2 regions of the Bacillus sp. JJ1562 genome follow, and region 1 is predicted to be linked to the other one. Evidence: riboswitches for the same ligand, from Rfam matches in the RefSeq annotation. Region 1 holds a riboswitch; the other holds the start of a gene.
What was found. Region 1 has a riboswitch for cyclic di-GMP ahead of V7097_RS10740 (peptide chain release factor 3). Riboswitches for the same ligand answer to the same signal wherever they lie in the genome.
Positions count from the first base shown of each region.

Region 1 (12,434 bases):
AGGGAAGACTTACCTGAACCCGAGAGACCTGTAACCACAACCAATTTATCTCTTGGAATCGTAATGTCTATATTTTTTAAATTATTCGCCCGTGCGCCTTTCACAACGATTTTATCTAATACCATGGTACTGTCATCCTTCCGCTTTTAACTCCAAAATTAAATCACGTAATTCAGCTGCCCGTTCGAAATTAAGTGCTTTTGCTGCTTCTTTCATTTCTTTTTCCATGTCAGCTATCACTTTATCGCGTTCCTTCTTCGATAATCCAGTTAACTTAGGTGCTGCTTCATAGTTTTCAGTACTTTCAGCTGCTTGTGTGGCACGGATTACATCACGGATTTCTTTTTGGATCGTCTGTGGGGTAATACCATGCTTATTGTTATATTCCTCTTGAATCTCACGACGGCGTTTCGTTTCATTAATCGCGATTTCCATTGAATTTGTCATCTTATCCGCATACATGATGACTCTACCATTTGCATTTCTTGCTGCCCGACCAATCGTCTGGATAAGTGATCGCTCTGAGCGTAGGAACCCTTCCTTATCTGCATCAAGAATCGCAACAAGTGAAACCTCTGGAATATCTAATCCTTCACGGAGTAAGTTAATTCCAACAAGGACATCATATTTACCCATTCTTAGATCGCGAATAATTTCAATCCGTTCAAGAGTTTTAATTTCTGAGTGTAAATAATTCACCTTAATCCCAATATCCTTCAGATAGTCCGTTAAATCCTCAGACATTTTTTTCGTTAAGGTTGTAATCAGAACACGTTCATTTTTATTCACGCGGTCTTGGATTTCTCCTAATAAATCATCAATTTGACCTTGAATTGGTCGAACATCAATAATCGGATCAAGTAGTCCGGTTGGACGAATGATTTGTTGAACCATTTCATCGGTATGTTCAATTTCGTATGGTCCAGGAGTCGCTGAAACATTTATGATTTGATTAATATGCTTTTCGAATTCTTCAAAACGCAATGGACGGTTATCCATTGCGGAAGGAAGTCTGAAACCATGATCGACCAGTACTTTTTTTCTCGCTTGGTCACCATTAAACATCCCTCGAATTTGCGGTAAGGTTACGTGGGACTCATCGATGACAATCAGTAAATCCTCAGGAAAATAATCCATTAATGTATATGGTGTTGAACCTGATGGTCGTAATGTTAGATGACGTGAGTAGTTTTCAATTCCTGAACAAAAGCCCATTTCACGCATCATTTCAAGGTCATAATTTGTCCGTTGTTCAAGTCTTTGTGCTTGAAGCAATTGGCCATCTTCACGGAACTCTGCTAACCGTTCCTCAAGCTCCGCCTCAATATTTTTAATCGCAATTTGCATTTTTTCATCACGGGTTACGAAGTGGGATGCCGGGAAAATTGCGACATGTTCACGTTCGCCAAGAATCTCACCCGTTAAAGCATCAACTTCGCGAATTCGGTCAATTTCATCACCAAAAAACTCGACGCGAATACAGTGCTCATCACGTGAGGCTGGGAAAATTTCAACTACGTCCCCTCTGACACGGAAGGTTCCGCGATGAAAGTTGATGTCATTTCGTTCATATTGAACATCCACTAGTTTATGTAAAAGCTCATTACGCTCGATTTCCATTCCAGTTCGGAGGGAAACAACGAGTTCCCTATATTCCTCTGGAGAACCCAAGCCATAAATGCACGATACACTGGCAATGATGATGACATCACGTCGTTCAAAAAGCGAAGATGTAGCAGAGTGACGTAATTTGTCAATTTCATCATTGACGCTTGAGTCTTTTTCGATATATGTATCAGAGGAGGGTACATACGCTTCCGGCTGGAAGTAATCATAGTAACTGACAAAATATTCAACAGCGTTATTTGGAAAGAATTCTTTAAACTCACTGTAAAGCTGTCCAGCCAATGTTTTATTATGCGCAATAATCAAGGTTGGTCGATTCACTTCTTTAATCACATTTGAGATCGTAAAAGTTTTCCCTGTACCAGTCGCTCCTAGCAAGGTCTGATATTTTTTCCCCGCTTTGATTCCATCCACAAGTTCTTTTATTGCTCCCGGTTGGTCACCCTGTGGGGAATATTTCGAAACTAATTCAAATTGATCCTTCACATGCAATCCTCCAATCCATCATTTCGTTTTATGTAGATTTTCACTGACTTTTTCTCGATAGAAACATTGTACCACAAACTGTCATAAAACAAACAAAAATACGAACTGATATTCGTTTTTTTATTTAAGTATTTTTGGTTTTAAGCATGTTATAATTTGGAAAAATACTTTTAACTGAGAGGTATTATATGAAAAAAAGGTGTGGAATCCTTATTCTCGTTTTCGTATTGGGATTTTTAGTTTCGTGCAACAACAAGTCTGGCACATTTGGATCCAGTCAAACTAAAGGTTGCCCAAATGGCGAAATTATTGAATGGGTTGAAGTGCTGATGATTAATGATATAAAGTATCAGCATCATTTTCCTGATTCTACAGATGAACAAAGCTTGATTTCAATTGAAAAAGGAGAAGAGCTTGGAAAGGTTACTTTCATGATGGATGAGCATGCATGCAGTAATCACGTAATGGGTAACGGAGATGCTGCTTATCTGCCTAAAGGAACTTCAATTTATGAGGTAAAAGGATACCCTGCCTCCTTCATTGTAACTGCGAGTGATGATGTGTATGTTGTTGACGAAAATAAGAAAGCAAAAACAGCCGGGGAGCTTTACCCACTCGATGGATTGGTAAAGAATATTCATATCGAAAGCACTGAGGATGGAAGTCGTCTGCATACTTTTTCAGAAGCATCAAAGGAACAATTTATTAAAGCTTGGTATCAGCTTGAACTTGATGACCCTTATATTTTACATTTTACTGGAAATTCCGAAGGTAAACGTGCTTTTTTAGAAATTGAGCTAAATAACGGGGTTAGCTTTCGGCAGCTTTACTGGATGGATTCAAACACCTTTCATAATGGGGCAATTGGGAACGATGTGATTAAATCAGTGATTGTTTCCGAGTTTGAGAAATTGGAGGAGAATTGAAGGACTTTTCGCTGCGACACCACAGGCAAAGAGTCCTTCATAAGACTGATGAAGGACTCTTCGGAGCGTTATCAAAGGCAAATGATCCTTCATCACCTCGATGAAGGATTTTCCGAAGCAATACCAAGAGCAAATGGTCCTTCATAACCCCGATGAAGACTTTCCGGAGCAACAGCTAAGTTCAAGAGTCCTACATAACCAATGAAAGCTTTTATTTCTCCGCTCTCTCCCCCATCTTTCTCGCATACAAGAATCCCACTACGAGCGAGATGATATCCGCAATGATGATAAAAATGGAATCCGCGTATCCTTTATATATGGACGCAGCGATTAGAGCAACTGCAAGTAATAATCCCACATAAAAATTATAGGTTACCCTTGTAAAGAAAACGACGAGTACACCCGGAAGGATGAGCGCCAGTAATAGTTTCAATAGCATTAAATTCGTGTCCTTTCAACATTTTCATAGTTTTACTATAGCAAAACTCTTAAAGTAAAACACCATTTAACCCTGCTATTTAAACAACTCCGGATAGAACCCTCCTGCAAGTGTTTCCACCGCATACGCCATTCGGTTTCCTGGCAATACGCTCTCTAGTGTAATGACGACAAAGTTTTCATTTTTTACACTTTCAAGCTGTGAAAGGGCAGGGTCGTTTTTGATGTCATTTATTTTTTGCTCAATCGACGGTGCATCATAGTCGTGAATCAAGATTACATCAGGCTGCCTAGCGAGTACCTCTTCGTAGCTAACAGTGGTCCATTGTTTGTCCGCAATATCGTCAAATATATTACGTCCGCCTGCAAGCTCAATCAATAGCGTTTCAAAATTCGTACCACCCGCTGTGAAGACGCCGTTTCCACCACTGTCGTATATTAAAACATCCACTGGTTCCTGACCGACCAACTTTTCCTCCACTTCAGCAATACGTTTCTTCTGCTCGGCAACAAATGCTTCCGCCCGATCTTCAACCTCAAAAATTTTACCGAGGTCGAGGATTTCCTGATAGATTTCTTCCAATGAAGTTGCCTTGTTCATATACACCTTGATTCCATAGCTCTCAAGCTCATCAAGGTCCAGACCTTCACTTCCAAATTCCCAATCGATACCGTAAATAAAATCGGCTCCACTTGTTAATACAGCTTCCCTTGTAGCAGAACCGTATGTGAGCTCAGGGATATTATCATAGTCCTCCGCGAATTCTGGTAAAGCACCGCGGCTATGATTGTCCAAGCTATTTCCGATCACATAATCAGAGAGTCCTAATGCGATAAACAATTCGGTCGCATTCGGTCCTAAAGTTAACACCTTTGCAGGCTTTTCGGTAATTTCTACTTCCCTACCATAATTATCAATAGTAAGAGAATCCTCGGTTTGTTTTGAAGTTGTGTCCTCTTTCTCAGCCCCACATCCTGCTAATACCAACATAAGAATCCCAGTTACAAGCAAAACTAGTTTTTTCATTTATTTTCTCCTTCTAGTAAACTCATGGGTAAATAAGTGATCGCTACCTTTTTAGTAACCGGATGAATTGTCACATCTGATCTTACCCCGTAAATCTTGTAAATCGATTCAGGAGTTAACACATCTCTAGGAGTTCCTGCCATCAACATTCTTCCATCCTTGACAACATATAATCGGTCACAGTAAAGAGCAGCTAGATTTAAATCATGAATGGCTGATAAAACGGTAACCCCCAACCCTTTAATTAAATCAAAAATTTGCAGCTGATGCTGGATATCAAGGTGGTTTGTTGGCTCATCTAAAAGCAACAAATCAGTTTGCTGTGCTAGTACTCTTCCTAGCAGAACACGTTGCTTTTCCCCACCTGAGAGATTGCTATAATTTCGTTTTTCCATTTCTGTCATCCCAATTTGCTTGATGGCATCAGCAACAATCTCTTTGTCTTTTGTACTATCCCCGTCAAAAAAACCTTTGTATGGGCTTCTCCCCATAGCAACGATCTCTTCTACCTTAAAGTCAAACGGAACTACATTTTCCTGTCCGACTACCCCAATTTTTTTCGCTGCCTTTTTTGGGTTCAATTTAAAAATATTTTCTCCTTCTAAAAAAGCAACACCCGAATCGGGTTTGAGAGCACGATAAATATTTTTTATTAAGGTTGATTTTCCACTTCCATTAGGCCCAATGATTCCTACAAACTCACCTTCAGAGACATGTAGATTCATATCTTCAATAATCAGTTTTTCATTCAGTGAAAAGTTTATATTCTCTACCTGTAGTTTCAATTTTTCACCTCATTGCTTCTTTGTTTTTAACAACCAAATAAAAAATGGTCCTCCGACTAATGCTGTTAAAATCCCGATTGGTAATTCCTCAGGGGCGATTACTTTTCGTGCTGCAACATCTGTCCAAATCACTAAAATTCCACCTAGCAGCGCACTTATAGGAAGAACACGCTTATGGTCCGATCCAACGAGTAGTCTTGTGATATGCGGAACCATCAACCCAATGAAACCGATCGAGCCACTAACAGCTATTGTGACACCTGCTAAAAGGGAAGCAACGAGGATTAGCATTCTATGCAATCTTGACACATTAAAGCCCAATGTTCCCGCTGTTTCATCTCCAAAAAGCAAGGCATTAAGGGCACGATATTGACTCATTAAAATGACCATACAAAAAACGGCCACAATAAATGGAAGGGTTAAATAGCCCCACTTCGCACCCGCTAAACTACCTGACATCCAAAAGGTAGCATTATGTAATCCTAATGCATTTGGTGCACTCAGCGTAATAAATCTTGTCAAAGCATCCATCATGAGGGCGATTGCGACACCTGATAGTAAAAGATGAGTGACATTTATTCTACCGTTCACTCTTGAGAGGATGTAAACTAATATGATCGTCACAGCAGCTCCGATGAATGCGCTGATCGACAGTGAATAAGTACCGAAAATTGAAAATGCGCCAAACAGCATACCTAAAGTCGCCGTTGCGGACGCGCCTGATGAGACCCCAAGAATGAAAGGATCAGCCAGATGGTTACGAACCAATGCCTGCATAACAACCCCTGTAATCGCCAACGAAGCACCAACGATCATCCCTAATAATACCCTAGGCAGACGCAAGCCCCAGACGATATTATACTCAACCTGTGTCCAGTTATTTTCAATAGTAAGAAATGGAAGTTTTGCGAGAAGAATCTTGATAACTGTTCGTGGATCAACAGAAACAGGTCCAATTCCAATCGCCAAGAGAATAGAAACAATGCTAAAAACAAGTAGCAGCACTGTAATAACCTTCATATTCGGTTCATCTTGATTGAAGATTTTTCGAAACGAATTTCTGTTCATAGTTAATCCTTTCAATAATCGTAAACGCCCAGAATAGTTTCTGAGCGTCTTGTTTTAAACACCTTTATAGTCATTGCTTTCAAATAAGTCAATTAGTTCGACGTCTTTGTTTTTATCCTGGAAATAGCGATACGTAAAATCATTTTCAAACAAAACAACATAGCGCTCGTTACGGTCGCGAACAAGTAAACTTCTTGAATCGAATAGACGTGTGTCCACATTCTTATTAGCAATCCATCTTGGGATGCGTGTTCCAATCGAGGTGAATTCAACTGAAACATTGTATTCTGCCTCTAAACGATATTCAAACACATCATATTGAAGTTGACCAACTGCACCCAAAATGAAATCTTCATTTGACTCTTGTCTGAATAATTGAATCGCCCCTTCTTGAACGAGCTGCTCAATTCCTTTTCTAAATTGCTTCGCCTTCATCACGTTCTTTACGCGAACCTTACGATACATTTCCGGCGGGAACACAGGTAACTCTTGATAATGCATATCTTCTTTACCAGCCGTTAATGTATCGCCGATTTGGTACACGTTCGGGTCATAGATTCCGATTATATCACCAGGATATGCCTCATCAACTGTCTCACGGCTTGCCGCCATAAACTGTTGAGTCTGATTCAATTTGATCGATTTACCTGTACGAGTGATGTTAACGCTCATTCCGCGTTCAAACTTTCCAGAGCAGACACGTAGGAATGCAATCCGGTCACGATGCTTCGTATTCATGTTGGCTTGGATTTTAAAAATATACCCTGAGAACGTTTCGTCCTCTGGTGGGACTAAACCAAGATTTGTTTTACGTGGCTTCGGTTCTGAAGCAAATCGTAAAAACGTATTAAAAAATGTTTCCACCCCAAAGTTTGCGAGCGCACTTCCAAAAAATACAGGAGTAAGTTCACCCTTGGCGACACGCTCCACATCAAAATTGTTTCCAGCTTCGTCTAGTAAAAGCAACTCGTCTTGTGAACTGTCATAAACCGGACTTTCAGTAATAGCTGGATGCTTGCCGTCCTCAAGCTCCTGTAATGGAATGAGTTTTTCATCTTCATTACCAGTAAAATGAACAAACCGATTGTTAAAACGATCGACAATCCCTAAAAATCGTTTTCCCATACCCACTGGCCAGTTCATTGGATAGGATTCAATGCCTAGAACCTCTTCAATTTCAGCTAAAAGTTCAAGTGGATCCTTACCTTCACGGTCAAGCTTATTAATGAATGTAAAAATCGGAATTCCTCTCATGCGACAAACTTTGAAAAGCTTAATCGTTTGTGGCTCAACACCCTTTGTGGAATCGATGATCATCACAACACTATCCACGGCAGTTAGCGTACGATAGGTGTCCTCACTAAAGTCCTCGTGCCCTGGTGTATCCAGAATATTGACATAGAAGTTTTCATATGGAAAACTCATAACACTTGATGTTACGGAGATTCCACGTTGCTTTTCGATTTCCATCCAGTCCGATGCGGCGAATTTCCCTGATTTTTTTCCTTTTACCGTACCCGTTTCTCGAATTACATTTCCAAAAAACAATAGTTTTTCTGTCATCGTGGTTTTCCCGGCGTCCGGGTGTGAGATGATGGCAAAGGTTCTTCGTTTTTGTACTTCATCTATATAACTCATGCAAATTTCCCTTCCGTTATCACGAATTGTATCTAAAAAAATATATCACAATTAAAAAAGAACTACAACGTGAATTGATTCCAATTTTGCCGAGGAAAACCATCAAAAAAAAAGCATTTATGTGATACAAATCACATCCTGCAATATAAGTTCCCACTATACTGAAGGTAGAAATAGAAAAATACTCTAATGAGGTGAAGGTTCATGTTTGCAGCATATTTTATTCTTATTAGTATTATTCTCATTTGTGTCGGTTTTACAGTACAAATTATGAACGGCATTAGAGAAATAGATAGAAAATCACTAGATAATTAATCTTGAAAAAGAAAACGGGAGAAGCTAGTTTTTCTACTAGACTCTCCCGTTTTTTCGTCATCATATAAAGGTACCCTTCCATTCTATAGCAACCCGGCCGCCATAGAGAATTCTCCTTAGGCCCGTGGCTTTGCGTCATCGTTTTTCAACAATTTTGCCTTTTGTATAGTTTGGTCGTCTATCTATGCTGTCTATCTAATAGCTTTACTCATGCGCTGATATTTACGTTGAATGCTAATTGGACTACGGTTTAGCCTTTTTCCAATATCAGAAAATGGTGTACCCGTTGCCACAAGCTCGATCATGGAATGAATTTCAACAGTTGTCCATGAGCGGTAATTGACCCTCTTTTGCTTTGAACGTTCCCCTTCAACCCAGCTAGGTTCAGGAACGATTGCATTTTTTTCAATCTTCGAGAAATCAATTCGGTCTTTGTTGTTTTTTGCCCAACCCCAAAAATCTTCGGGTTTAATAAAGTAAAACTTTCGTGTGTTTCGTGTTGCTTTTTTTGTGTACTTTAGTCCATGGTTGTCAATCCATAGCTTTACAGACTTTGGATCAATTTTTAATAGAGTTGCCAATTCATGCATCGTTAACTGGCCAGTGAAAGATTTCGTGTTTGAAAGCCCTAATCTCTTAATTTTTAACTCAACCGCCGTTTCTGTTCTATCGAGGTGACCTGCAATCGTAGAGATCTTCATACGACCTACATTATCTTTCAAAAACTCTATTTCCTCATACGTCCATGTTCTTTTCTTCAAATCAAAAATCCCCTTTTCATTCTTAATAGTACTAAGAATGAAAGGCCTTTTGATGACATACTCTTATCATATCATACTATTGAACTAAAAAAACACCGGTATTTTTATTTTCCCTTGAATTGTCAAGTGCTTTTTATACTCTTTATAGTTTGCGAGCATTTATGTGACCCATACTATCTTTTCCTCTCTGAAAATAGGTATATGGATAGTCATATCTTTGCGACGCCAATCGATAGATTTCCATAAAAATCGATACAATCACAAAAAGCAAAAGCCTAGGGAATTGTCCTCAGGTTTGGTAGTTTAATTATTTTTAATAACAAGCTTCATCGCATGGATCTGGCCTAAATGATAGGATATATGGAAGAGTGCTAGGTTGGTTATATCACCGAAGGTTTCAAGCCCGAGAAATGGTTGTTTCAATCTTTCTTCAAATCGTTCAATGGGGATTTGCTGAGTTCTGGTTACCTGTTCGGTAAATTGAGTTACCATAACTGCTAATGATGGGATGTCTCCATTCCAACTGGCAGGACTAGTTCCTTTTGCAAAGAGATCCATATAATTTTCCGGTAGAAAAGTAGACTTCTTCGGATAACCAAACATAAATTGTTCATTGATGGTAACGAGATGCCCTACATGCCAAAGGATTGTATTATTAAAACCGTCCGGTTGAATGGTAACTATCTCGTCCGTTACATCCTCCAACTCGCCAAGAAAACGACCTTTTAACAATTCAAATTGTGTTAATAAATAGTGACTCATTTTTAATTCCTCCTGTTTTTTCAAGTGGTAGTAATCTATATGGCAATTTTGCGTATTTGAGACCTGATTCTTATCGTTTTCGAAAAGATAGTCTGTTTCCCAAATAATTTGAATGCATTTTATGATATTTAGGTAGTAGTTATTACAAAGCATATTTCCTATGGTCTAGTATATTTTTGAATCTATTTAAATTTGCTGTCACTAACCAATACATGCTGTCGTTTCCCGGGAAATGTTGTCGGTGATAGTAAATTATTTCAGATATATTTCTCCGTTATGAAACATACGAAAAGGCCCAAAACCGCATTTCCGGTTTGGACCTTCCTTCACATTATGTTAAATTTCTTTCAATCTTGTATTCCTCTGTTTTTTCAGTGAGCCACACAGTATATTCCTCTGAGACTTTTTGATTAAACAAGACTTCGTAAATGGTGTCTTTGCTTTCTTCATAATTAGCTTCTTTGGCTTCTTTTTTATCGGTAACTTTGATGATATGGTATCCGAATTCTGTTTTTACAGGATCACTAATTTCATCAATACCCAATGAGAATACTGCATTATCAAATTCAGCAACCATTTGCCCTTTTCCGAAATAGCCAAGCTCTCCACCATCCTCAGCATTGGCAGTATCCTTTGAATACTCTTTTGCTAATTCGGCAAAATCTGACCCATCTGCAAGCTTTGTGGCTACTTCATTTGCTGTTGTTTCATCTTCCACTAAGATATGACTTGCTTGAACCTGTTCAGGCTGGGCAAGTGAATCCTTGTTTGCCTCAAAATATGTTTTTATCTCATCATCTGTAATCTCAATTCTTGGTTCAAGTAGTTTTTTCGTTTGGATAAACTGCCTTACATCGTCTTCTACATCAGCGCGAGTCAAACCACTAGCTTCAATAGCACTCGTAAAGCTTTCCTCTCCTCCATAGGAATCGATTAATGGCTGCATTTCCTCATCTAACTCTTTATCTGAGACTGTTATCATTTCTTTTTCAGCTTCTTGTTCAATGATTTTATTCGTAATTAATAATTCTAAAACCTGTGGGCCATATAATTTTTCTAAGGATGTGTGCAGTTCATTACGTTCAATTTCTACGCCAGCTACACTAGCAACTACATCCTTCTTTAAAAAAGTGAACCCAATAATTGCTATTAGTGCTATACATAAGATTGACCCAAAGACCCAGGCTAATTTTGTTTTCCCCATCATTTTTGATCCCTTCACCGCTATGCGTTATTCTATTCCTGTATTATTGCTTGCTAATGTAAGTTTTGCTGTTTCAAGATTGCCGCCACGGTAAAAGCTTAACTCAATTTCGTCACCAATTTTCACTTTTGAATACAAGTATTTGCGAAGGTCCATTGAACTTTTAACCTCTGTGTCATTGATTTTCACGATGACATCGGTCATTTTCATGCCCGCTTTTTCAGCTGCAGAGTTCTGTGCAACACTTGTTACAATGACTCCTTCTTTTATATCATCAGGCAGGTCAGCATAATACATTCTTGGTATTTCCGCAAGGTCCGCTAAACCGATGCCAATAAATGGACGCTCAATTTTACCACTTTCTATTAAATCATTAATTATCGGCACGACATCATTACTAGGGATGGCAAAGCCTAGTCCTTCAACACCACTATTCGCAATCTTTAAGCTATTAATTCCAATAATTTGCCCCTGTGTATTTAAAAGAGCACCACCGCTGTTACCAGGGTTAATCGCAGCATCGGTCTGAATTACGTTTAATTCCCAGCTACCTGCAGAGGTATCAACGGAAATGCTACGATCCTTTGCACTTACAATTCCTGATGTCACTGTTCTTGATAAATCAAGTCCAAGTGGGTTTCCAATTGCATACACCTGGTCACCAGGTCTTAGTGACTCGGAATCACCAAATTGCAGAACCGCCTCTACGTTTTTAGAATCTATTTCTAAAACAGCTAAATCGGTTAACGGATCTGTTCCAATTAACTTAGCCATTGTTTTTTCACCATTATAAAGTGAGATTTCCACTTCATTTGCATTTTCGATTACGTGGTTATTTGTAACAATATAGGCTTTATCGCCATCCTTTTGGAAAATAACCCCGGAACCAGTTCCACTTGGGACACTTTGTGAATTGTTTCTGTTAAACGGATTTTGTTGGGCTTGCATGCTTGTAATTCCAACAATTCCTTTTGATGCATCTTCAACCATATCCGCTACAGAAGACGATGAGTCATTGACTGCAGTTGGTTGGATTTGCACAGGTCCAGAAGCTTCAATTACTCCTGATTGCTCCTCCTTAGTTGGTGCATCTGAATTGAAATATCCCTGTAATCCGTCAATATGTGGTGCGACTCCCAGTGTTAATGCCGAACCAAGGACGCCAGCAGATACCATGGATAGAAAGCTTTTCATTTTACCAGTTGATTTTTTCTCTTTTAGCTTTGATGAGCGCAGTGTCGTTTCTTCGGAAACCGACGATAGTTGAATCGTTTCCGATTCGACTGGCTCAGCTAGCACTTGCTCAACTTCTTGTTCTAGTTTCATTTCTTCTTGTTCTAGTTTCATTTCTTCCTGTTCAGAATGAGTTTCTTTATTATGATTTTCACTATTTTCTAG
Region 1 covers NZ_JBALOQ010000017.1:33,510-45,943, forward strand. The annotation lists gene uvrA (excinuclease ABC subunit UvrA) at 1-125, opposite strand, end outside; gene uvrB (excinuclease ABC subunit UvrB) at 133-2,112, opposite strand; gene V7097_RS10715 (hypothetical protein) at 2,301-3,038, shown strand; gene V7097_RS10720 (DUF2198 family protein) at 3,250-3,477, opposite strand; gene V7097_RS10725 (ABC transporter substrate-binding protein) at 3,553-4,503, opposite strand; gene V7097_RS10730 (ABC transporter ATP-binding protein) at 4,500-5,288, opposite strand; gene V7097_RS10735 (FecCD family ABC transporter permease) at 5,298-6,356, opposite strand; gene V7097_RS10740 (peptide chain release factor 3) at 6,411-7,994, opposite strand; cyclic di-GMP riboswitch class I at 8,394-8,478, opposite strand; gene V7097_RS10745 (DNA-binding protein) at 8,501-9,070, opposite strand; gene V7097_RS10750 (DinB family protein) at 9,374-9,832, opposite strand; gene V7097_RS10755 (peptidylprolyl isomerase) at 10,164-11,039, opposite strand; gene V7097_RS10760 (S1C family serine protease) at 11,064-12,434, opposite strand, start outside.

Region 2 (12,434 bases), on a different contig from region 1:
AGGTCGAACAGGTCACCCAAAACTCAAAGGCTGAAAAAGCAGTTGAATTAATCAAGCAAATTGATGATAAAGTAATTATTTTTACCGAATATCGTGCGACACAAATGTATTTGCAATGGTTCCTGCAGCAAAATGGCATTTCATCAGTTCCTTTTAGAGGTGGATTCAAGCGTGGGAAAAAGGATTGGATGAGAGAATTATTTAAAGGAAAATTCCAGGTGTTGATTGCAACTGAGGCCGGTGGCGAAGGGATTAACCTACAATTCTGTAATCATATTATCAATTATGATCTTCCTTGGAATCCGATGAGGCTTGAGCAACGCATAGGTCGTATTCATCGTCTTGGTCAAGAAAAAGATGTCCATATTTATAATTTTGCAACGAAGAACACGGTTGAAGAGCATATTTTAAAGCTATTATATGAAAAAATTAATCTGTTTGAACGCGTCATTGGGCAGTTGGATGATATTTTAACAAGATTAGATCTCGGAAACATTGAAGACCATATTCAGGATATCATGCTCCGTTCAAGGAGCGAGGGTGAGATGAAAATTAAGATGGAGAATTTAACTTCTATTATAAGCTTTGAAGAACAAAACGGTGGTGAGCAGCGTGCAGCAACAGGAAATCGTTAATTTTCTAGAGAAATATTTTGTATCCAACCATTGTGAAATTCTTGAACGCCAGCCCGGTTATATGACAGTGCAATTGACAATAGATCTAGATAAACAATTAATGAACCGTCCTTTTTATTGGACATATGTTGAAAAAACAGGTGGAGAACCGAATCCAATGAAGCTAACATTAATTACGGATCGGGATCAAACACCTGATAACGTAAAAGGTGACTTTATCCATTTCGGGGCTCCCCGTTTACATCAAATTTTTGAATCAACGAAAAAGCTGGCAAGCTATATACGGTTGTATCAACAAAAACCTCCTGGTGTGCAGGGTAATACACCACTTTATCCATGGCTTGGGTTAAATGTGAAGGTTTCGTATAAGAGTGACCGTAAGCGTGATGTGCTAATGTCACTCGGGTTACAGCTAATCAATGGAATTATAGTTGAGGAATTTCAGGAAAAACTCGAGAAGCTCTCACTTACTCCGAAAATACCAGATTTAACATACACGATGTCACCATTAGTTAAACCGCAAAGTGGTGTGAATCGACTTCAGCAATATGTGAGAGGCTATGCAGAAACACAGGAGCATGCTTGGGCAGATGAAGCGAGACAACGCTGGGATGAAGACTTAACTCTGTTAGATGCCTTTTATGAGGGGATCGACGAAAAACCAGAAAGCTATAAAATTGAAAAAGAAGCCCTCAAGGAACAATACGAACCGAAAGTTCTTGTCGAAATTATCAATGGCGGATTATTTTATCTTTGTCAAAACGCATTCTAAAATAGGCCTATCCTCATTTTTGGGGGTAGGTTACATTTATTTAGGGGATTTTCCCAATAAATCGTTCGACAAATACCTTACATTTTTTTGGAAATTTTACAAAAAATCGTATCTGAATGGCATTATATATCAACCCCTTTTTCTATCTTATTAACAATTCATAGGTCCTTCCTCCTATCATTCGAGTTCATTCTACATAAATGGTAACAGGAGGTCATATTTCGATGTGTTAGACAATCATTTGTTTATTTTTTGTAAATATTTTGACATCGACAGATTTTTACAGAAAGATTGATTCCCATGTTTTATACTTCTAAATGTAATACAAAGGTTCTATCCATGTATGGACTATCGTTTTAGGTCAGTCAGCTGAGGTTCGAACAGACAAAGGCAAACCTATTGAAAAATAGGGACGCAAAGTCACAGGTCTAAGATTGGAGATTTCAATTATGATGGCTGGACTGCCTGGAATACAAATGTATTTTGGGAGGAAATCAAATGTTAAATGAAGTACAAAACAAGAACGGACAATTAGATCACGAATGGATCGACCTTATATTGGAAGCAGTGGAGATGGGAATGAGCGTCCAGGATATTCATGCTTTCCTCCAAAGTAAAACAGCATAACAGACCTTCTTAATACATACAGCAACCTTTTACACAACGGGTTGGAAACATATGGATGCTAAAGAACTCGATAAGTTCCGGGTTCTTTTTATTTTCATTTTTTGTGTTCTTATTATAAAACATATTCTTCGTTATATGTTATAATGGGTAGAGGAAGGAAGGTGAAAAGTCATGATTGGTCAACGTATTAAAACATATCGCCTACAAAAACAATTATCATTATCTGAACTAGCGGATCGCGCAGGAGTTGCCAAATCATACTTGAGCTCTATCGAACGGAATCTCCAATCAAATCCTTCTATCCAGTTTCTTGAAAAAATATCTACAGTATTAGGCGTAACCGTCAATGAATTACTCCATGAACAATCAGAACCTGAGAGTGTAGAACTTGATTCAGAATGGACAAGGCTTGTACGAGAGGCAATGAAATCAGGAGTTTCCAAAGAGGAATTTCGATCATTCTTAGAATTTAACAAATGGAAAATGGACAATAAATAAAAAATGCTTCGGTAACATCGGTTGCCTGAAGCATTTTTTATTTTATATGTATGTTTCGAAATTGGAAATATAGTCGGAATGGGATTGATGGGTAGTTGGGTATTTCTTAGTTAATACTTCAGGAAAAAGCTCACCGGCATCACGTGCAAGAAGACTTGAAAGTTCAGTTTGACAGATCGGGCAATTCCATTTGCCGAGCTTGCTGCTGCTGAAGGATGGCTGGTTACATTGTGGGCATGTTTTGGTATACATTGGGTTTCCTCCATTTTTAAAATATTTGCGTAATCCAATAGCCATGGAGGAAAAAGACATATGCGTACATTGCAGTGGCTATACAGGAAAGTGATCGAATTAGTTTGTTCACTGGAAAACGAATGATATATATTAGTGAAATTAAAAAGAAAGAAAGCATTGCTTTTATACAAAGAAATAAAAATGGATGTATGTCGTATAATGTAAACATTAATGGATTTGCTTCAGAAATATGACCACCAAGGATCCCAAAATGTGTGATAAACGCGTCTAGTAGATTTAAGATTGCTAGGAGGATGATGATGATTTTCATTGGGAACCTCTCTTGATTTTGAATTGTGAACTTAAAGCCAAGTTTATACCGGTACATGGATATATCCTATTTCCAATCAAATCAATTCTTAATAAAGAACAACGAAGTAATAATCGCTCCTTAAAAATAAATATTGATTAGTGAACCGTTCTTAATCGTTTTCTTCTTAGGATGAAAAATAAAATACTACCACCTACAACTAAAGCAATGCCTGCAATCAGAATGTTAAACGTATTTGTTCCCGTTTCAGGCAGTTTTGGTCCATCAACAGGGAGAACTCCTCCTAATGTACCCTCTGCATAGAACTTCATTTCCACTTCAGTTGTTAAACCTTGATATTCATTACCTAAATTGGGGGGGAATTCTACTGTAAAATTTAATTCTTCCTGTTTTCCACTTTCAATTGTTCTAGGATCTATTTTTTTAAAATCTCCAAGCTTACCTTTAAAAACCTCTCCACCACTATCGGAAATAGTAAGAATTAACGATTCATACAATTCTTTTGAACCTGACTTTCGATCTGCTGAAGTTAAATATTTAAAATCCTCCGAACCACTGTTCTTTATTGTTAAGGTTCTTGTTGCCCAGTCACCAGGCTTAAAATTATCAATATCAAATAATATTTTTTCAGGGGTTGTCATGATGTCTATTACCTTACTATTTTTCGATGGGGACGCTGAGACTTGGTTTATTTGAGAAAAAAATAGAAACGTACATATTGAAATAAAAAATATTTTTCTAAGAAAACTCTTTCTCTTCTTCATTTATGCTCCCTTCCTTTCCTAGAAGGGGATCAATATTAAAAAATATTGATCCTTAATTAATTTGTTTTAGTCTCTTCAATTGGGTCATTTGTCTTGTTATTTAAATCAATTTTCGAAATTGTTCTCCAAATCGTGAAAATAGAGAATAGGAAAATTAGAATTCCTGGCACGATCATTAATAAAATAATTCCTTTTTTGGAATCAACAAAATCCGCAAAGTATCCAAGATAAGGTATAGTAAAACCACGATATTCAGCTACTACATTTTGAGCTAATACTGGATTTATATCTTCTGTATTATTATTATCCCCTTTTGTCCGATACATCACTTGCTTCCCATTATTGATAACTTCAACAATTCTGTGGGTAATTAGTTTTTCGTCTTCCTCCATAAATGTAATAACATCATTTTCTTTAAAACGAGTCATATCTCCACCTGTTTTAACTGCAATAATTGAACCTGTTTTTATACCTGGCTCCATCGAACCTGATAAAACTGTTTTTAGTTGATATCCAAATACAGAAGGTTCTCCTCCGGAGAGTTTAGATGTTACAACTAGTGATGCAACGCATATTAATAAAACTACTAATAAACCAGTAACTAAATGATTTAACCATTTGAAAATTTTCTTTTTCATTGTCCATCATTCTCCTTATTTCCTTCGACATTTGTAATTTCATTTGGAACTGAGTTATTTACTGCATCTTTACTTTTGTTATTATTATTTCCTTGGTTCGGTAATGGATTTTCTGAATTTTCATCCGTAGATGTTTGTTCGTTATTTTCTGGTGTCTGATTTGTATTTCCATCTGATCCTGTTTCTTCTGAAGGTTTTGTTTCTGGCGTGTCTGTTTTTTCATTTTCTACTGATTCCTTAGGCAGTTCTTCTTTAGGCGCATCATTTTGCTCATTTATTGTTTTGCCATTATTACTCTTACATTTAACTTTTACTTTTACACTCCAGTCATTATCAATAGATTTATTTGTTTGATATGCATAAAAGTTGTAAAAACCTTCCCCAGTATCTTGATTGGTTTCAAAGCTAAGCTTTGTTTGTTCTCCACTTTTCAAAGCAGGTATTACATTCTGTCCTTCAGGAATATCTGTTTTTGTTCCGTGAATTTTCGGGTTTCCTCCCTTATCCTTTCCGCCATCCTTATCCTTATCAACATAGTAAATTTCAAATTTACTTGGTGAATTCATATCACTATTACTCATATTCTTTATATTAACTACCATTGTTGCTGGACAGCCTTGTATATTTAAATTACCTCTATCGGTAAATTCTAATCTGCTATTATCCGCCCATGTTCCAGCCGTTAGTGATACTGTTGCTTCACCTTTAGAGTAGAAGTAGGCAGATGTAGTTGATGTCACATATTTGATTGAGAAAATCATTAAATAAAATACTAGGACTATTTTTAAAATGGCAAAAAATCGTTTTTTTCTTTGTATTAATCCTTTTAGCAATCTACTTTTCTCATTCATATTTTTGTTCCGCCCTTCTTCATTACAGTATTTATAGATATTTATGAAAACAAAGTTACCCATATGTGTTCATAAATATCTATAAAGAGGAAGGAGAAGATCTCCTTCCCTTCATTATCTATCTTAATTCTCCCTCTTTTTGGCTTGCTTCAAAGCTAAATTTAAAATCTATTGAATCACCTTGAAAGATATTTTGATCTTGGCCATTATCATTGAATTTAAAGTCAACTCGGAGAGTTTGTCTATTGTCTGTTTGGTTCGCTTTTCCACTCTTTGGTTTTAAATTATTGGCCACAACTAAATCTTCAATTTGTGAAAGTGGTACCCAATCCGCCACAACTTCCCTTGATCCTTGCTTCATAATGTGTACTAAAATATGATCAGCATAATCTTCGCCATTATTATTCCCATCTACATCAGATATTTCATAATCTACATTAAGTTTTACATCGTTAACATCCAAACTTCCTTCGTTATATATGCGGATTTGATGTACTTTCCAATCACCTGGCTTCATATTATCAATACTTAAATCAACTTCTACTTTATCATCTACACCTTTTAACCCAATATCTAACGTTCCAGCAGCAAATGTATTGTTCGTTACTTCTGTATCACTAAAATATGCGAACGTACCCCCGCCAATTAAACTTAATCCTAGAACAGCTGCTGCAGTAGATAAACCTATTTTTTTCTTAATACTCATTTTCAATCCCCCTTCAAATCTTAATGTTTTTTATATAGAACAACTTTTACATAACAATACAGTTTGACTTGTCTAGTATGTATGCAAGGAAGGAGATTGAATCTCCTTCCTTTATTTCAATTATGATAAATTATCTTAGTTCCCCTTCAGTTTGGTGAGCAGTAAATGTCCACTCAAGCTCTAAAGCGTCACCTTGGAATTCGTTTTGATCTGCACCATTGTCTACAAATTCAAATGCAACATACATTTGGTCGCTAGAACCTGCTTCTAAACCGCTATCCTCACCATTAAGACCAAATAACCAAGTAATCCAGTGTTGAACGTTCTCAACAGCATCTGGAGTCATATTTTGAAGATCAAACAATGTAGTTTCAGAAATTACATCATTATAGTCACCGATTACCCAACCATCACCAGTTTTATCAGCATTCTCAAGGAATAGAACCTTAATGTGTTTACCGAAATCATCCACATTATTACCATTAGCATCTACAACATTGTAAGCAGTAGCTAAATCAATTGATGAAATATCAAGTGTTCCATTGTTCTCTAATGCGAATTCACGAACCATAATGTCACCAGGTTTTAAGTTATCTACATCAATAACAACAGATGGATTAACTGCTAGATCCAATGTACCAGCTGCAAACGTATTGTTCGATACTTCTGTATCACTGAAGTATGCAAATGTTCCTCCCCCGATTAGTGATAATCCTAGTGCCGCTGATGCTACGCCTAAACCTAATTTCTTTTTCAAACTCATTTTGTTTCCTCCTCTTTTTCCCTTTAATAATTTTTATATTGAATCCTTATGTATTGATAAGGAGATCAACCAAGATATGTACTTTGTAAAGTTCGTTTTTGTTCTTTCTAACGAACTTACAATGTGAGTATAATTCATATGTCCTATAATTGGAAAATCCCAAAATAAGCCATTTTTTCTTAATAAAGAACGAAATTCGTTCTTTTTCTCGAAATACCTCCTGTTTTCTTACTATTTTATTATTTTATTAAGAACGAAATATCCCTTATAATGAACACGCGGGTATTCACATTATGAAGGAGAAGGAAGATGATTGGTTCCAGGATTAAGGAATTACGAAAGGTGAAAAGACTCAGCATTACAGAGCTTGCAAAACGTGCTGGGGTTTCGAAGTCTTATTTGAGTTATATTGAACGAGATGTACAAAAAAATCCTTCTCTTCAATTCTTATCTAAGATTTCAAAGCCACTCGATACAAGTATCGAATATTTATTAGGGGAAGAAAAAACAGATCCTAATACAAACGGAATACTTGATGAGGAGTGGACAAAATTATTAAAGATTGCAATTGAAGAAGGATTAAGTAAAGATGACTTCCGGGAAATTCAAAACTTTATAAAATTTAGAAACTGGAAAAATGACCACAAAAAAAACAAAGGAGGGAATAATATTGATAAAGCGACAGAACCATAAATGCATCCAGATACTATGTAATAAAACTAAGCAACTATGGAAATAGTGAAGATGTAAATCTCTAATTGTTAGCTGGTTCAAATCAACCTACCCATAATTAGTGAAAGGAGAGAAAGTGAATACCAATGAAAAAATTAATTTTGATAACTGGTTTAATAGGTGTAATATGTTTGGGCTTCACACAAATATTACCAGTTTTAGCAAGTGAAGATACAAAGGTAAAAGATTCACATACAAATGAAAAACATAATAAAATTACTAAAGACTCGACAAATTCAGATCCTACCAGTAAGCTTCACCAACGGGCAAGAGATAGTAAACACTATGGAAATATTACAAAGGAATTAGGTATTTCAACTAACGGTAAGGATACAGAAACAATACAATCTGAAATTAAATCGAATATCCTTCAGCAAAAGGCTAAAGAAACAGGAATTGATGTTGAAGGAAAATCTGAGGAAGAACTAATAACAGAAATGAAAGAAAAGTATAGTGAGAAACCAGAATTGACAGAAGCCCCCTCAAATAAATACGAGGAACTACGGATGAAACCAGATTCTAGAAGAAATCAAATCATAGATACAGCAAAACAACATGGTATCGAAACTGAAGGTAAAGAATTTGATGAAATTGTTGAACAACTAAAAACAGTCCTGCTACAAGACAAAAATGAATAAAGTGGAAAAACCTTGAAAGGACTAAACCTTCCAAGGTTTTTTCATTCCGTATTTTCCACCGCCGATAACACCAATCCTCGCTCATTTTCCTCAGCCTTATACGTAACATTGTTCAATGTTGCGGTCCCATTAATTTTCTTTTCATTGTCACTAAGAAGTCCTAATTTATTAGTAATTTTTCCGATGTCGTCTTCTTTTACGGCTTCCTCTGTGTTAGTAACAGCCACTAGCAGAAAGAATGCAGCAATTGTGTCCTCATATTTGTCTAGTGCTGTATTTAGGCTATCTGATTCGATGTCTTTTTTCACAAGGGATAGTCTAATTACTTCATTTGTTTGTTCATTTACGAGCCCTTCCAAAATGAGTCCATCACTTACATCTTTTCTAAATTCGCCATTTGTTACGTTTATTTGATCGATTTGATAGGAGCCTGCATCCTCTATTGTTGCTTGAGCTTCATTCCAGTTTTTAACGAGATCATCTGTTGTAAAGCCTAAAGATCCGAGATTGATTAATTTATCTTCTACTTGTTGGATTTTTGCTTTTGCATCATCTTTTTTATCTTTATCTTTTGCTTTGTCATCACCCTTACAGCTAACAAGCAAGGATACACTTAATAATATTATCATCCAAAAAAACAGTCGTTTACGCATGATGTTCCTCCTACATACAACATTTCACATAATGATAATATGTGCGCCATAAGGGCAATTCATACAGCACATAAACAGCGTTCCGAGATGAAACGATTGATCATTAAATAAATAAAATTTGAAATTTTTTCCACAATCCACACCTTAATACCATACCCTTCCATTTAATCTGCATAAATTTACCGGATGAATGGGAAATCTAAGAGAAAAGTGAGGTGTTTGTCGTGATACGGAAAATATTGATCGGATGCTGCTTTAGTTTGTTGCTATCCCCGACTATTTTTTTCTTTAATGATTCTTCGATTACAACAGCTGAATCTAAAAAAACGGTACCTGAATATGCAAAATGGGGAAAGCTCGCGATGGAGGAAACAAAAAAACGGTACCCCTCCGCCCAAATTTTGGATTATTTACATGTTGGAAGATATAAGAAGAATGGGATGTATGTTGAACGTTTCAAGCTTTGGTTAAAGCAGAATAATCGGGAATTCGGAGTTTTTATAAATATCACCTTTGAACCGGATACGGAAAGAGTAAAAAATATAACGGTTGTCGAAACAGATCGTTAGTACATTTACATATTATCTTAATTTAATGTAAAAAATATCACGTAAAGGAGGTGTGAATGCTATGACTGGATTTATTATGAAGATTATTTTATTACCTTTAGTTGTAGCACTTTGTTCTGGTATTTTTGATAGTGTAGATTATGTTTCATGGTATCAACCAATCGTGGTTGGTATAGTTTTAGCCATTGTTGGTCACTTAGTGGAAGTAATGATGCTTAGAAGAAATACAACTGTAATGACTGATATTGCAGATTTCATTGCAGCAGCAATTCTCGTTTATTTTGTTTCATTGTTTTTAGATGGTGCAAGAGTCACTCTCTGGGGTGCGATATTAACAGCCCTTGTTATTACATTAGTTGAAATCCCTATCCACCGCTGGTTGGTGCGATCAGGAAGAGCGGAAAAATCAACTGCATAATTCATCACAAAAAAGAGGTGCGGACCTAGCACCTCTTTTTCATTTAGCCACCAATATAGGACATTTCAATTTTCTTACGTTTCTTAGCTGTTTCCTTTGTTCGTTCATCTGAGTATCGATCACGCCTTGCCTGCCAAATTGATGTAAGAGTTTCATCAATATCAATTTCAGAAGCACCCGAACGAACTAATGACCTTAAATCATGGCCTGCTGTTGCAAATAGGCATGTATACAGCTTTCCGTCTGCAGAAATTCTTGCTCTTGTGCAGCTTGAGCAGAAGGATTCTGTAACAGATGAAATGAAACCAATTTCCACGTCTGAACCTACATAACGGTATCTTTTTGCTACTTCACCGAAATAATCGGCATCAACTGGTTCTAATGACATTTCATTATTGATTAGGTCATGTATCGCTTTTTTCGAAACAACCTGGTCGAAATTCCATCCGTTTGTTGTTCCAACATCCATAAACTCGATAAAGCGAAGCGTAATCCCTTTTTCTTTAAAGAAACGGGCCATCGGTAAAATTTGTGAAACATTTTTTCCTTTTTGAACGACCATGTTCATTTTCACATGGAGTCCCGCTTCCTGTGCGGCTTCAATTCCCGCTAATACTGGCTTTAAGCCAACGGAGCGACCATTCATTCCTTTAAAAACATCATTGTCGATTGCATCAAGGCTTACATTGACACGCTGAAGTCCTGCTTCCTTTAATTGTTTTGCATATTTTGGTAAAAATATCCCATTTGTAGTGAGGGCAATATCTTCAATACCTTCTATATGAGTTAAACGCTCAACAAGTTCATGGACATTTTTTCTTACTAAAGGTTCTCCACCGGTTAACCGAATCTTTTGCACGCCTAGTTTGACAAAGCTTTTTGTCAATGTTTCTATTTCAGTAAAGGATAATAGTTCTCCTTGCTTTAAGAATTTATAATCATCCCCAAAGATCTCTTTAGGCATACAATAAGAGCAACGGAAATTGCATTGATCTGTGACAGAAATGCGCAAATCTCGTAGTGGTCGATTCAACTGATCGACAATTTTTTCTTTTTTCGTAGTCATCTAACCTGTCACTCCTACTTTTTAAGTACCTACTACTCTATCATACTAGTTTCAGGTTGTGAATAGAAACGATGCACAGGGAATTTGGGATTTTATAAATAATTTTTCAAAATGTAGACAAACGCCCACTACATCTGTCCTATGGTTACATATCCATGTTAGTGAGGCAAGAATGAGGAGCAAATTCTAGCCCACTCACGAAAAAAAAGATAAATCCCGTGCACGTAAAGGGGATATCATGAAATAGGAGGGAATAGGATGGGACCTTATAGAAGACCAATAGGCTTTGGTCATGGTTTTGGCAGACAAGGAAGATTTTTTTGGGGTGCACCATTTATAGGCGGCTTATTAGGAGGGCTTGTAGGTAGCGCAATTTTCAATCCGTATTTCTATGGCGGCGGATTCGGATATCCATTTTATGGTCCACCGTATTATCCATATGGTGGAGGATTTTGGTACTAAGCAAAAAGAGAGCCGACAGTAAAAGCTGTCAGCTCTTTCTTTTTTTATTCTTCTTAAACATGAGTGAAACGGCAAGTGGCATAATTCCAAACCAGCGATTTGTTAATGGTGCCTGTTCTTCTTTTCTCTGCTGCCTCGTAGCCTTGCGAACTTCTTTTGGCTGGTCTATAAACTTTACAAACTGTTGGGTTACAAATTTCACATAATCGTTCGTAGACATGATAACACCTACCTTTTTCAAGCCTTAGTGTTATTATTTCCACCTTTTTGCAAATGTAACCACGAAAGTTTGGCATTGATAACATCGTCCAGATTTGTTTTAGTATTTTGTTTTTAACGTAAATCAAACCAAGAGTTAATCTCTTTTGTTTCATAATTGTACACGAAACGGGCACTGCTTTTGCGTTGTTCAGTTGTCTTACATGCTATGGTAATCTGCGATGTTGATGAAGTAAGTGGAGAAACGGTATAAGTTACATTACCTGTTGGATAGTTGAATACACCGGTTGATTTCATGCTTTCTACTTCATCCTGTAATTTTACCTTCATGTCACCAACTCCTAGCTGCATCAAATTCTCCAAAATTAATATTTCTTCAGTTTCCTTTGAGAAGGCCTTTTCTGTTAAGTACGCATTGACTTGGGAAGTGAAAATAAGGAAAAACAAAAAGGAAATTGCGATTGTAACCGGAAGGATAAATCCTTTTTCATTGTTCATTTTACCCAACCTCCACCGTTGTAAGGGAAGAGATCAAGGCTTGATATGATTTCCCATCAACCGTTACAACTGAAATCAAAAAACCATTTGTTTTTGGTTCAAATGTGACATCCGTAATATGTTGAAGCAACAACTCATGCCCTTTCGCATTAACCCTTCTTCTTATTTTATCTGTGTATTTTTCAAAGCTCACTACATCACCTGCTGCATTCTTAAAGGACACAGACGCTCCATTAACGGATATTTCACTTGCTTCACGGATTTCCATTTTCATTTGTTGAATTAAAATTTGCCATTCTAACTTGTTAAATTGTTCACCATTATCCCGAAACACTATACCAAGGAAAGGTGTGATAAATG
Region 2 covers NZ_JBALOQ010000037.1:6,062-18,495, forward strand. The annotation lists gene V7097_RS19950 (DEAD/DEAH box helicase) at 1-635, shown strand, start outside; gene V7097_RS19955 (YqhG family protein) at 613-1,407, shown strand; cyclic di-GMP riboswitch class I at 1,787-1,876, shown strand; gene V7097_RS19960 (anti-repressor SinI family protein) at 1,906-2,034, shown strand; gene V7097_RS19965 (helix-turn-helix domain-containing protein) at 2,206-2,532, shown strand; gene V7097_RS19970 (hypothetical protein) at 2,575-2,784, opposite strand; gene V7097_RS19975 (DUF5658 family protein) at 2,801-3,097, opposite strand; gene V7097_RS19980 (TasA family protein) at 3,235-3,861, opposite strand; gene sipW (signal peptidase I SipW) at 3,918-4,499, opposite strand; gene tapA (amyloid fiber anchoring/assembly protein TapA) at 4,496-5,350, opposite strand; gene V7097_RS19995 (TasA family protein) at 5,469-6,056, opposite strand; gene V7097_RS20000 (CalY family protein) at 6,187-6,819, opposite strand; gene V7097_RS20005 (helix-turn-helix domain-containing protein) at 7,129-7,512, shown strand; gene V7097_RS20010 (hypothetical protein) at 7,638-8,189, shown strand; gene V7097_RS20015 (hypothetical protein) at 8,231-8,842, opposite strand; gene V7097_RS20020 (YqzG/YhdC family protein) at 9,067-9,411, shown strand; gene V7097_RS20025 (DUF2512 family protein) at 9,473-9,829, shown strand; gene moaA (GTP 3',8-cyclase MoaA) at 9,873-10,895, opposite strand; gene V7097_RS20035 (hypothetical protein) at 11,154-11,357, shown strand; gene V7097_RS20040 (YqzE family protein) at 11,386-11,577, opposite strand; gene comGG (competence type IV pilus minor pilin ComGG) at 11,691-12,074, opposite strand; gene comGF (competence type IV pilus minor pilin ComGF) at 12,076-12,434, opposite strand, start outside.
Region 2: linked by a shared signal. The riboswitch ahead of V7097_RS19960 (anti-repressor SinI family protein) and the one ahead of V7097_RS10740 (peptide chain release factor 3) in region 1 are both predicted to bind cyclic di-GMP.